3 regions of the Bacillus sp. JJ1533 genome follow, and region 2 is predicted to be linked to each of the others. Evidence: riboswitches for the same ligand, from Rfam matches in the RefSeq annotation. Region 2 holds a riboswitch; each other region holds the start of a gene.
The links. Region 2 has a riboswitch for cobalamin ahead of V7138_RS20490 (ABC transporter substrate-binding protein). Riboswitches for the same ligand answer to the same signal wherever they lie in the genome.
Positions count from the first base shown of each region.

Region 1: linked by a shared signal. The riboswitch ahead of V7138_RS10165 (DUF4430 domain-containing protein) and the one ahead of V7138_RS20490 (ABC transporter substrate-binding protein) in region 2 are both predicted to bind cobalamin.
Region 3: linked by a shared signal. The riboswitch ahead of V7138_RS17550 (ribonucleoside-diphosphate reductase subunit alpha) and the one ahead of V7138_RS20490 (ABC transporter substrate-binding protein) in region 2 are both predicted to bind cobalamin.

Region 1 is NZ_JBALOV010000020.1:78,595-81,866, forward strand. Features, by position in the region: gene V7138_RS10150 (hypothetical protein) at 1-233, opposite strand, end outside; gene sigX (RNA polymerase sigma factor SigX) at 205-756, opposite strand; gene V7138_RS10160 (ECF transporter S component) at 869-1,372, opposite strand; gene V7138_RS10165 (DUF4430 domain-containing protein) at 1,372-1,797, opposite strand; cobalamin riboswitch at 1,964-2,181, opposite strand; gene V7138_RS10170 (ATP-binding protein) at 2,278-3,272, opposite strand, start outside.
Region 2 is NZ_JBALOV010000038.1:69,834-73,105, reverse strand. Features, by position in the region: gene fabG (3-oxoacyl-ACP reductase FabG) at 1-49, shown strand, start outside; cobalamin riboswitch at 140-331, shown strand; gene V7138_RS20495 (sigma-70 family RNA polymerase sigma factor) at 472-1,215, shown strand; cobalamin riboswitch at 1,318-1,519, shown strand; gene V7138_RS20490 (ABC transporter substrate-binding protein) at 1,680-2,702, shown strand; gene V7138_RS20485 (FecCD family ABC transporter permease) at 2,665-3,272, shown strand, end outside.
Region 3 is NZ_JBALOV010000034.1:2,355-5,626, forward strand. Features, by position in the region: gene V7138_RS17550 (ribonucleoside-diphosphate reductase subunit alpha) at 1-1,645, opposite strand, end outside; cobalamin riboswitch at 1,678-1,873, opposite strand; gene V7138_RS17555 (GNAT family N-acetyltransferase) at 1,973-2,482, opposite strand; gene V7138_RS17560 (VOC family protein) at 2,640-3,050, shown strand; gene V7138_RS17565 (GNAT family N-acetyltransferase) at 3,089-3,272, opposite strand, start outside.

The DNA of each region.
Region 1 (3,272 bases), on a different contig from region 2:
TCGGAGCTTGAACTGTTCATATTATTCATCAAAGAAGGAGCTAAGATGAATAACAGAAGGGCTGCTGCCACAGATGCAATGGTTGGAACAATCCAAACTTTCTTCTTTCGTTTATTCATTTTAAGGGTTATATTTTGATAAATCTCTTGTGGCTTACGGTTATCTTTTATTGTTGGCATTTGCGATAGCAGCTGCTCTAGGTGTTCATCGTTCCACTCGGATTTTTTCATCATCTACACCCTCCTTTACACCAGATTCTTCCATATAAGTCTTTAAGACTTTAAGGGCTCTATGCTGAGTTGTTTTTACCTTGCTTTCTGTCCAACCTAGAGCTTTAGCAGTCTCAGCAATGGAAAGGGATTGGATATATCGTAATATTAGTACTAGACGTTGATCGGTTGTACAGTGGTCCAAGCAGCGGTACATGATCTGAACTTGCTCATTCTGTAATGCTATTTCTTCTGGAAGTGGAGCAATATCTCTTACTTCTTGTCGATTCCAATCAAAGGAATCCATGATTCTTTGTTTCCAGCCTTTCTGTTTCCGAAATGAATCAATTGCAACATGTCGTGCAATTGAAAATAACCATGTTTTTTCACTGCTCTTCCCTTCGAATCTATCATATGATTTTAAAACTCTTATATAAACTTCCTGAACGAGATCTTCAGCCAGTTCACGATTTTTTACCATATAAAATAAGAAGGAAAAGACATCGTGATGATATTTTTCATATAGTTCCTCAAATAAGGAATCCATTTTGCAAATCCTCCCGTTCATTTCATTAGTCGTATGTTTTGTAAAAAAAGTTACACTCCCAATATAGTATGTTTTCATGAAAAAAGGAAGAATATTTTGGTAATATTCTTCCTTACTTTGCGATTATTACATTTTTTAAGAATAATAGTCTTAAGATTGGATAAAGAATGAGAAAAAATAGTCCATTCCCGATTGCATGACTCATATCAAATGGTAGTCCAGCTATATAATAGGCAAGAAATTTTCCCGAAAACAAATATAATGGCATTGAAATGACGAAGCCATAGAGAAAACCACAGAATACCGCATAGCCAGCAAGCAACACAACTGGAATTCGTTCACGATATTTTTGTAACAAACCGCTAATTAAACCAATTATCCCCCATGCAAAGATTTGGCCAATTGTCCATAATCCCATCCCCATTACAAGATTTGATAATACAGAACTAAAAACGGCAACAACCACACCGTAAACTGGTCCTAGAAATAAGCTTGTAATAATAATAATAGCTGTAGTAGGCTGAACATTCGGTATGAAAGTAAAAACAATCCGTCCTACTACGGACAAGGCGATTAGCATGGATAAAAGCGTTAGTTTTTTTACAGATAAGTTCATTATTCCCACTTATGGAGGTCAAATTCAATCTTATCTTCAGGCTCTAATTTATACTCATTTGCCCCGACCATTGCTTCTTCACCATTTACAGAATAGAACCATGATGTTTTTTCTTCTTCACTACCTGCAACTCCATTTATGCTTGCAATAAATGCACCATCAAATTGTGTTTCGACTTCAAAGTTTTCTTGCATGATCTCCATTACGGTAACTTCTTTTCCTGCTTCAATCTCGATTTCTTTTTCTTCAATAACTTCTTCTCCATTGTTTTTAGAGACCACAACAGTTACAATTTCAGCTTTTTCTTCTTTTTTAACAGTTTCAGACGAGTCATTGTTATTGTTGGATGTATCATTTGTAGGTTGGTCATTACTGCATCCAAATAATAATCCCACTGAAAGTAAAGCAACTAATAATTTTTTCATGTCCTAGTTCCCCTTTGTGTTATATCGTATTTATATATAAGTACTTGAAGCACTTGATACCAAAATAAAAAGCTCACCACAACGGGTGAGCTTTGTTAATAAGTTGAGAAAAACAACAAAAAAGCATGTAGCTGTTTTATTGTTAATTCCCACACCCCGAAGAATTAAAAAACGTTCGAATTAGGCAGGTCTACTGACTTAAGCTTCAACCTACTTTGAGTCCTTCCCATATGATGAACAGCAATTGCCATCCATTCATACAGTGGTTCTTCTCATTTCGTCCACTTTTACAGTTGCGGGGGCAGTTCTGGAGTTACACCAGATTCCCTATTAAGTCTTTGAGAATTTTTATAAATCCTCGACACCTATATATCTGATTTTATTCATTTTTATTAACCTTCTTCATATTACAAGAAGAATTATTATTTTACAAGATTAATGTTTCGTATGAAACAAGAATCTTCGCCACATTTTTTCAATTTATTCACTTTTTCGAGGAATTACAAATGTAAAGGTTGTTCCTTCACCAAGCTTACTATGAACTGATATATTTCCATTATGAGCACCGATAATGTTTTTAACAATGGCAAGTCCTAACCCAGTGCCCGATTTTCCTCTCGTTCTTGCCTTGTCCGCCTTATAGAAACGTTCGAATACAAACGGCAGATCTTCTTCAGGAATACCAGACCCAGTATCCCTAACATCGACTTTTATCGATGTTTCTTGACCTGTCACATGAACCTCCACCTTACCATGTTCATCAGTATGTCTTATCGCGTTATCAATTAAATTAGTAAATACCTGTTCAATCCGATCGCGATCTATTTCAATTTCTCCGATATCTTCTTCTTTTTTCGCAGTTAATGTAATTAAATTTTCTTTAGCTAATCCGTGGAATTTTCGAATCACTCGGTCGATAAATAAATCGAAATCAACATTTTCTTTATCCAAAGTTATATGACCAGACTGCATTCTTGCTATATCTAATAATTCATTAACTAGGCGCCCCATACGTAGTGACTCATCATAGATTACTTTCGTGATTTCTTTTCTCTCTTCTTCAGAACTTGCTATATCATCCATTATTGCTTCACTATAGCCCTGTAACATAGCAATCGGCGTTCTTAACTCATGTGATACATTCGCAATAAAGTCTTCGCGAAGCTTATCTAACCGTCTTTCCTCCGTCATATCACGCAGTACCGCAACGGCGCCCCTAATATATGTCTGATTATAGAGTGGGCTCATTAAAATAACCCATGTTCTTCCTTGAAGGCTTATTTCAATAAACTGTTCCTTTTCAAAGGAAACTGCTCGTTGAAATAAATCCTTTACTTCAGGAGGGAGTTCTTCACCAACATCCTGATACATGCCCTGTTGGTAGTACCAGGCCTGAAGAAAACGTTCCGCGGGTGGGTTTGTAACCAAAATTGTTCCATCCCGATTTAACGTGATAACACCATCTGCCATACTGT
Region 2 (3,272 bases):
TTTTATAAACGGTACAATACTTAGTGTTGATGGTGGTCTAGTAATGTAGGCTTTAAAATTAAGTTAACTTACTATTTTTTATAAAATATTTACAAAAACATAGGATGCTAAGTGTGAAGACTAGATGATATGAGTCTTTCATAAAATATATAAATAAGGTGTAAAGAAACTTAAAAAGGAACCTGGTGTGAATCCAGGACTGCCCTCGCAACTGTAAGTGCTGATGAAATGAGAAAACCACTGTGTAAAAATGCTGTAAGGCATTTACACGGGAAGGCTCAAAGTAGGTTGAAGCACAAGTCAGGAGACTTGCCTTGTTTATGTTTCACACTCTACGGGGGTGGAGTAGATGAACGGTACATAAAAATTTGTAGTATTATAATTTTTAATAAATTGTGCTGTTTCTAAGGTCCACCTTTAATGAAGAGTATTTTATCAGTGCGCTCAATAATTAAAGGTAAGGGGATTCTTATGATTTTAAAAGAAAAGGACACTTTGTTTAAAGCTAAGAATGACATCGATTTTATGGATGATTTATTAAGAAGTGCGGAAGCTGAAAAATTCATTAAGTATGTTATTAAATCATATACCAAAAACCCAGCCGTTTTTATGCTGCAGAACAAAGTGGAATGGGAAGATTTATACCAAGCTTGTTTAATAGGATTATTCAATGGTCTAAAAAAATTAGATTTAGACCGTGATCCAAGTGAATGGGTTAGATATTTATATTTAAGTATACAAGGAGAAATTAGAAACTTTTCGCGTTCTAACCAATCAAATTCAATTGTTATAAGTCAAAAAATTAGAATGCTGTATCCTAAATATATGACTTTTTATCACTTCTTTCGAGAAAAGTTTGGAAAAGACCCAACTATAAGTGATGCAATGAAGGAATTTCAAATCTCCCGTAATGAAGCTTTTGAATTAGTTTATGGGATGCAAGAATTAGTAAGTGTTTTCCAAGAAACAGGGGAAATAAACCAGGCGTTTATTAAAGGTCCTTTTGAAGATGTTGAGAAAAAGGTGATTAACAGTTTACTAATTAAACATTATATGCCTTGTTTAAATAATAATGAAAAAAGAGTTTTGCATCTATACTATTTTCTTGGTTTTAATAAAACTGAGATTGCCAAGATGATTGGATGTGGAAATTCTATGGTCCAGAGACACATGGTGAATGCTTTTAAGAAGATAAGGAAAATGGAAGTTAGTTAAAAGACTAGAATCACAAATGGTACGATTATTAAAATGTCTTAAAAAAGTTCGAAATTTTTGACAATAATATTGCGCTATACTATTATAATGTTAACAGTAATTAGAATACACAGACAAATAGGTTTCTTAAATAGTTTAGTAGAAATTATTTAAGATTAAAAGGGAAGTTGGTGTGAATCCAACACGGTCCCGCCACTGTGATCGATGAGGATGGTTAAATGTCCCACTGTGCAATTCTGCATAGTAAGGCTTGACCAATCGCTTAAATCGTAAGTCAGGAACCTGCCTATTTGGAGTTTAAACTTCCTCGAGGAATGGGATTGTTTAAAGTACATCAATGTTCGTAGTTCGCAGGAAAACATTATGCTTAATTTTCTGCAAGCTCATATATATGTACCTTATACGCGCCTTTCCATAGGAAGGGCGTTTTTTAATTGCTGAAAAAATCGTAGGAGGAAAAGAAAATGAAAGGCATTATTCTTAAAAGGTGGGTCTTAATCAGTATTATTTTTTTGTTAAGTATGACAATTTTAGCGGGATGTGGTGCTCAAAGCCAGAAGACGACTGGACAAGCTGAGCCTGAAGTATCTGGAGCAGAACAATCAAATGATAATCAAGATGAAAAAGAAGAGAAAAATGAAGCACGATTCCCTGTAACATTTACAGATGATGTCGATCGGGAAGTTACAATTGAAACCGAACCAGAATCAATTGTATCTATTCAAACAAGTACAACAGAGATTTTATTTGCACTTGGATTAGGCGAAAAAATTATTGGTGTATCTGACTATGATAACTATCCAGAGGAAGTTTTAGATATTCAAAAAGTTGGCGCACAAGATATGAATGTTGAACTTATCTTAACGCTTTTACCTGATGTCGTATTTGCGACTGACTATCACTACAAGAATCATCCAGACATACTAGAACAGTTTGAGGAAGCTGGTATCAAAGTTGTTATTACTGGAAGTGCTGATTCTTTTGATGGGGCTTATAGCATAATGGAAATGATTGCTACTGCGACAGGAACACAAGGAGTAGCAGAAGAAATTATTACGGATATGAAGGAACGCCTAGAAGCTATTAAAGAAAAAGCTCAAGAAGAAATTACAGATAAGAAAAGAGTTTGGGTGGAAGTATCCCCTGCCCCAGATATTTTTACAACAGGAACAAATACATTTATGCATGAAATGCTAGAGTCCATCCAGGCAATTAATGTTGCGGAAGACCAAGAAGGATGGGTGAAATTTACAGAAGAGGAAGCTGTTAACTTGAACCCAGAGGTTATTATTACGACATACGGTTATTACGTAGAGGAACCTGAAAATGAAGTGTATTCTCGTAGTGGATGGCAAGAGGTTCCAGCCGTTAAAAATGAACAAGTATTTGATGTGAATAGCGATACCGTTACAAGACCTGGCCCTCGTTTAATCGAAGGGGTGGAAGAACTTGCTGAACTCATTTATCCAGAAGTATTTGGCGAATAAAGTAATTTGGTTGTATCTATTTGCGGGAGGGCTTGTACTAGGTGCTGCCCTCCTAGGTTTATTGGAGAGTAGTGTGTCTATTCCAATTCCCATGGTTTTACATATTGTATTTGAAAATTTTCTTGGAATAGGGTGGCTTAGTGATGTTCCTAAGAATATAGAGATGATTATCTGGAATATTCGTCTTCCAAGAGTTTTGCTTGCGCTTTGTGTTGGGGCATCCTTAGCGCTAGCTGGTGCTGCTTTCCAAGGGCTTTTGAGAAACCCGTTAGCAGATCCTTATACGATAGGTGTTTCATCAGGCTCTGCTTTAGGGGCAGTGCTCGTCCTATTTTTTCAAGTGTCGATTGTTGGATTAGGAAGTTTTACACTTCCTATTGTTGCAATTGTAAGTGGGCTCGTGACATTATTAGCTGTTTTTGGTTTAGTTCGACTCAGCAACAGAAGTTTAGCCATTGAAACGATTATTTTGGCAGGAATCATTATCAGTGCTTTTATTGGAGCGCTAACGTCATTAATTATTTCGTTAGGTGACCAAGATGCCATGACACAAATTATTTACTGGTTATA
Region 3 (3,272 bases), on a different contig from region 2:
CTAAGCGTTCAAGTACATCTTCCTGAAAAGCCCTTGGCAGATTAATAGAAGAAAGGTTACAAACCACAAAATCACCTGGTTTTCGAATGATTACAATATTTCCTTCTTTATCTGCATACTCCTTCGTAATGCCTGTTGCTGACATATTTTGAGCAATTTCCGTACATAAATTACTGCAAAAAATCGCAGTTCGTCCCTTACCTAAAAGATGTTTATTCGGGTTTTGCCGGTTTACCTCATCACGGTAAAACATATACGGTGTCCCTGTTTCTAATTGCGCAACCATGATGCGTGCCATTACATCCATTGCCCGATAGGACTTACGCGGTAAAAGTGGATGATTGACAGCTTCCATATATTTTAAAGTGAAATATTTTTCATCCGTTTCATCGTAGAAATCTTCGAGCCCTAATGGATTTCCGTCTTCATCCTTCCATCCCATGATTTGCTTTACTTCATGTGGACAAAAGGTATGCCACTCTCCAATACTCCTCCCGTTTTCATCCACTTCTTGTAGCTTTCTCATAAACAAATCTGGAACGGATACCCCTGTAAAAATATCATGAGCCTTTCTTCGTTCGTCTCCGTTATTTGTCTTTAAATCAAGGAAACCATTCATGATATCTTTATGGAATAAATCAAGATAGATCGCTATTGCTCCTTGACGTTGGCCTAATTGGTCGACACTGACGGCTGTATCATTGATAAGGCGAATCCATGGAACAACACCAGAAGAGTTGCCCTTGAATTTTTTTATGTCGGAGCCGAGCGCCCGAACCTTCCCATAATAAACGCCTATTCCTCCTCCATCTTTTGATAATCTAGCAATATCCCAGTTATTTAAATAAATACCATCAAGTGAGTCTTCAACCGTATCAATAAAACAAGAGGAGAGCTGACCAAAGCTTTTACCTGCATTTGATAATGTAGGAGTGGCTACAGTCATATACAAATTACTTAATGCCCAGTATGCTTCTTTAACATATTCAAGCCGAGCTTCCCTCTTTTCATGTTGCATTAAGGTCATAGCGATTATCATGAACCGCTCTTGTGGTAGTTCATATATATTTCGTTCATAATCTCTTGCAAGATATCGGTCCGCTAGTAAAAATAAGCCGATGTATGTAAATAGAAGATCTTTAGTAGGGTCAATATGCTTGCCGAGTTCTGTAATCTCGTCCTTGGTATAAGAGTCTAGTAGATCATTAGAATAAATTCCTTTGTTCGTTAGTTCCTCGATTAACTCATGAAAACTGCCGTATTTTTGGGCACATTTATAATTGCGACTTATTCCTGCTTTCTCATAGAGCTCATTTAAATATAGTTGTGCCGCTAAATAGGTCCAGTTGGGCTGATCCATAGCAATTTTGTTTAAGGAATAAAAAAGAGCATGTTGGTTTGCTTCAAATGTTGAAAATTTCATTCCTTGCAGTTTGTTTCTTATTTCAGTTGTTTCGAGTTGATAGGTTCTTTCAGCATAATCCAGCGAGTGTATAACTGAATCCAATTCCCTTTGTATTGTGCTATTCAAAGTAATTCTCTCCCTAACTTTTTTTTGTAAAACACAAAAAATCCGCTCAATTGAATTGAGCGGATGAAACGATAACACCAAGAGAGCAAGAATAAAGAGCCCACCTGTCGCCATCGTTTCATCTTCCCAATCCCCGAAGAAGGTGAAACATCTTTAGAAAAAAGACAGGTCTCCTGACTTATGCTTCATTCTACTTTGAACCCTTCCCATATAAGTACCCACTTGGAGTTAGCTTATACAGTGGCATGTTCATTTCGTCAGCATTTACAGTTGCGGGGGCAGTTCTGGTTTTCCACCAGATTCCCTATTAAGCCTATTGGCATCTTTTTCTCAAGGCAAAACACAATATGTAGTTTTTAAAATTGAAATTCTCTCAATATATGCTATTGAATTTAATAATAAGTGACTACTCTACTTTTGGCAAGACAAATTTTGACAAAATTATTTCTCAAGAAATAATACCATATGCTCTTCATCACGATATTGGCCGTTATATTTCATTGCTTTTTTCTCGACTGCATATATTTTAAATCCTAGGTTTTTATATAATTCCTTAGCCGGTGTGTTTTCAGAATCTACCGTTAAATAAAGTTGTTCGATTTCAGGAATATTTCGGGCTATCTTAATTGCTTCTTTTAGCAATGCCTTGGCCGTACCCTTCCCTCTATTATTACCATCAACATACATTGCCACTATGTTAGCCCTATGTCTTATTTTTTGACGTGTTTCCCGAACTAAAGTGACCATACCAACTAAATGTTCTTCTTCAAATGCACCAAACGTTAAGATTTCTTCAGATTGAAAGCTTTTCTTATATTCTCCTATTGGATTTTCCTTCTTTATTGCCTCATCATACGTAACTAAAAATGCATCAGGATCCGTAGTTAATGCTTTTAATCGTAGCTTCCAATAGCACTCAGCATCCTCTGGTATAAGCTTTCTGATATTCACATTACCCCTCCTAAAGAACATTTGTTCTTGCGTTTTTTATTTGATTTAATTATAATGGGATTTAAGGAAAAAATATACAACAGAGTATGAATTCTTCTGGTAATAGAAAACATAGTGTAGGATAGTTGGCAAATCTATCAAAAGGAGTGTTTTGCAAATGAAAGGTCAAGTAACTCCGTACTTAATGTTTAACGGTAATGCAAAGGAAGCTTTGGACTATTACAAAGAAATATTTAATGGTGAAATTTTAGATGTTCAAACATATGCTAAAGCAGGTTATGAGAATCAGGATTGGGCGAACGACAGACTGATCCACGGTAAATTCAAAAAGAATGATTTCTTGTTAATGGTATCAGATGACTCTCCAGACCAAACGGTTAACGTTGGAAACAACATCTCCCTCGTAATTGAATTTGAAAGTGAAGAAGAGATTACTAAAACTTTTAATGATTTAAAAGAAAAAGGAACTGTATTCATGGAATTACAGGATACTTTCTGGGGAGCTAAATATGCAAAAGTACAGGACCAATTCGGGATTATTTGGGACCTAAACTTTGAAAAACAGTAAAATGTGAAAATCCCCCTGATTTTATGGGGGATTTGAGTTTATTTTTTCCATTCGTGCTTTAGCAGACCATAAAAATACATATCAAAACGCTTTCCATCTCGTTCTAAAAATTCCCTCGAAGTTCCTTCCCTGACAAAGCCTAGCTTTTCATATAAAGCGATTGCTCTTTCATTGTACTGAAACACGGTTAATTGGATTCTATGGAGATTTAACTCCTGAAAG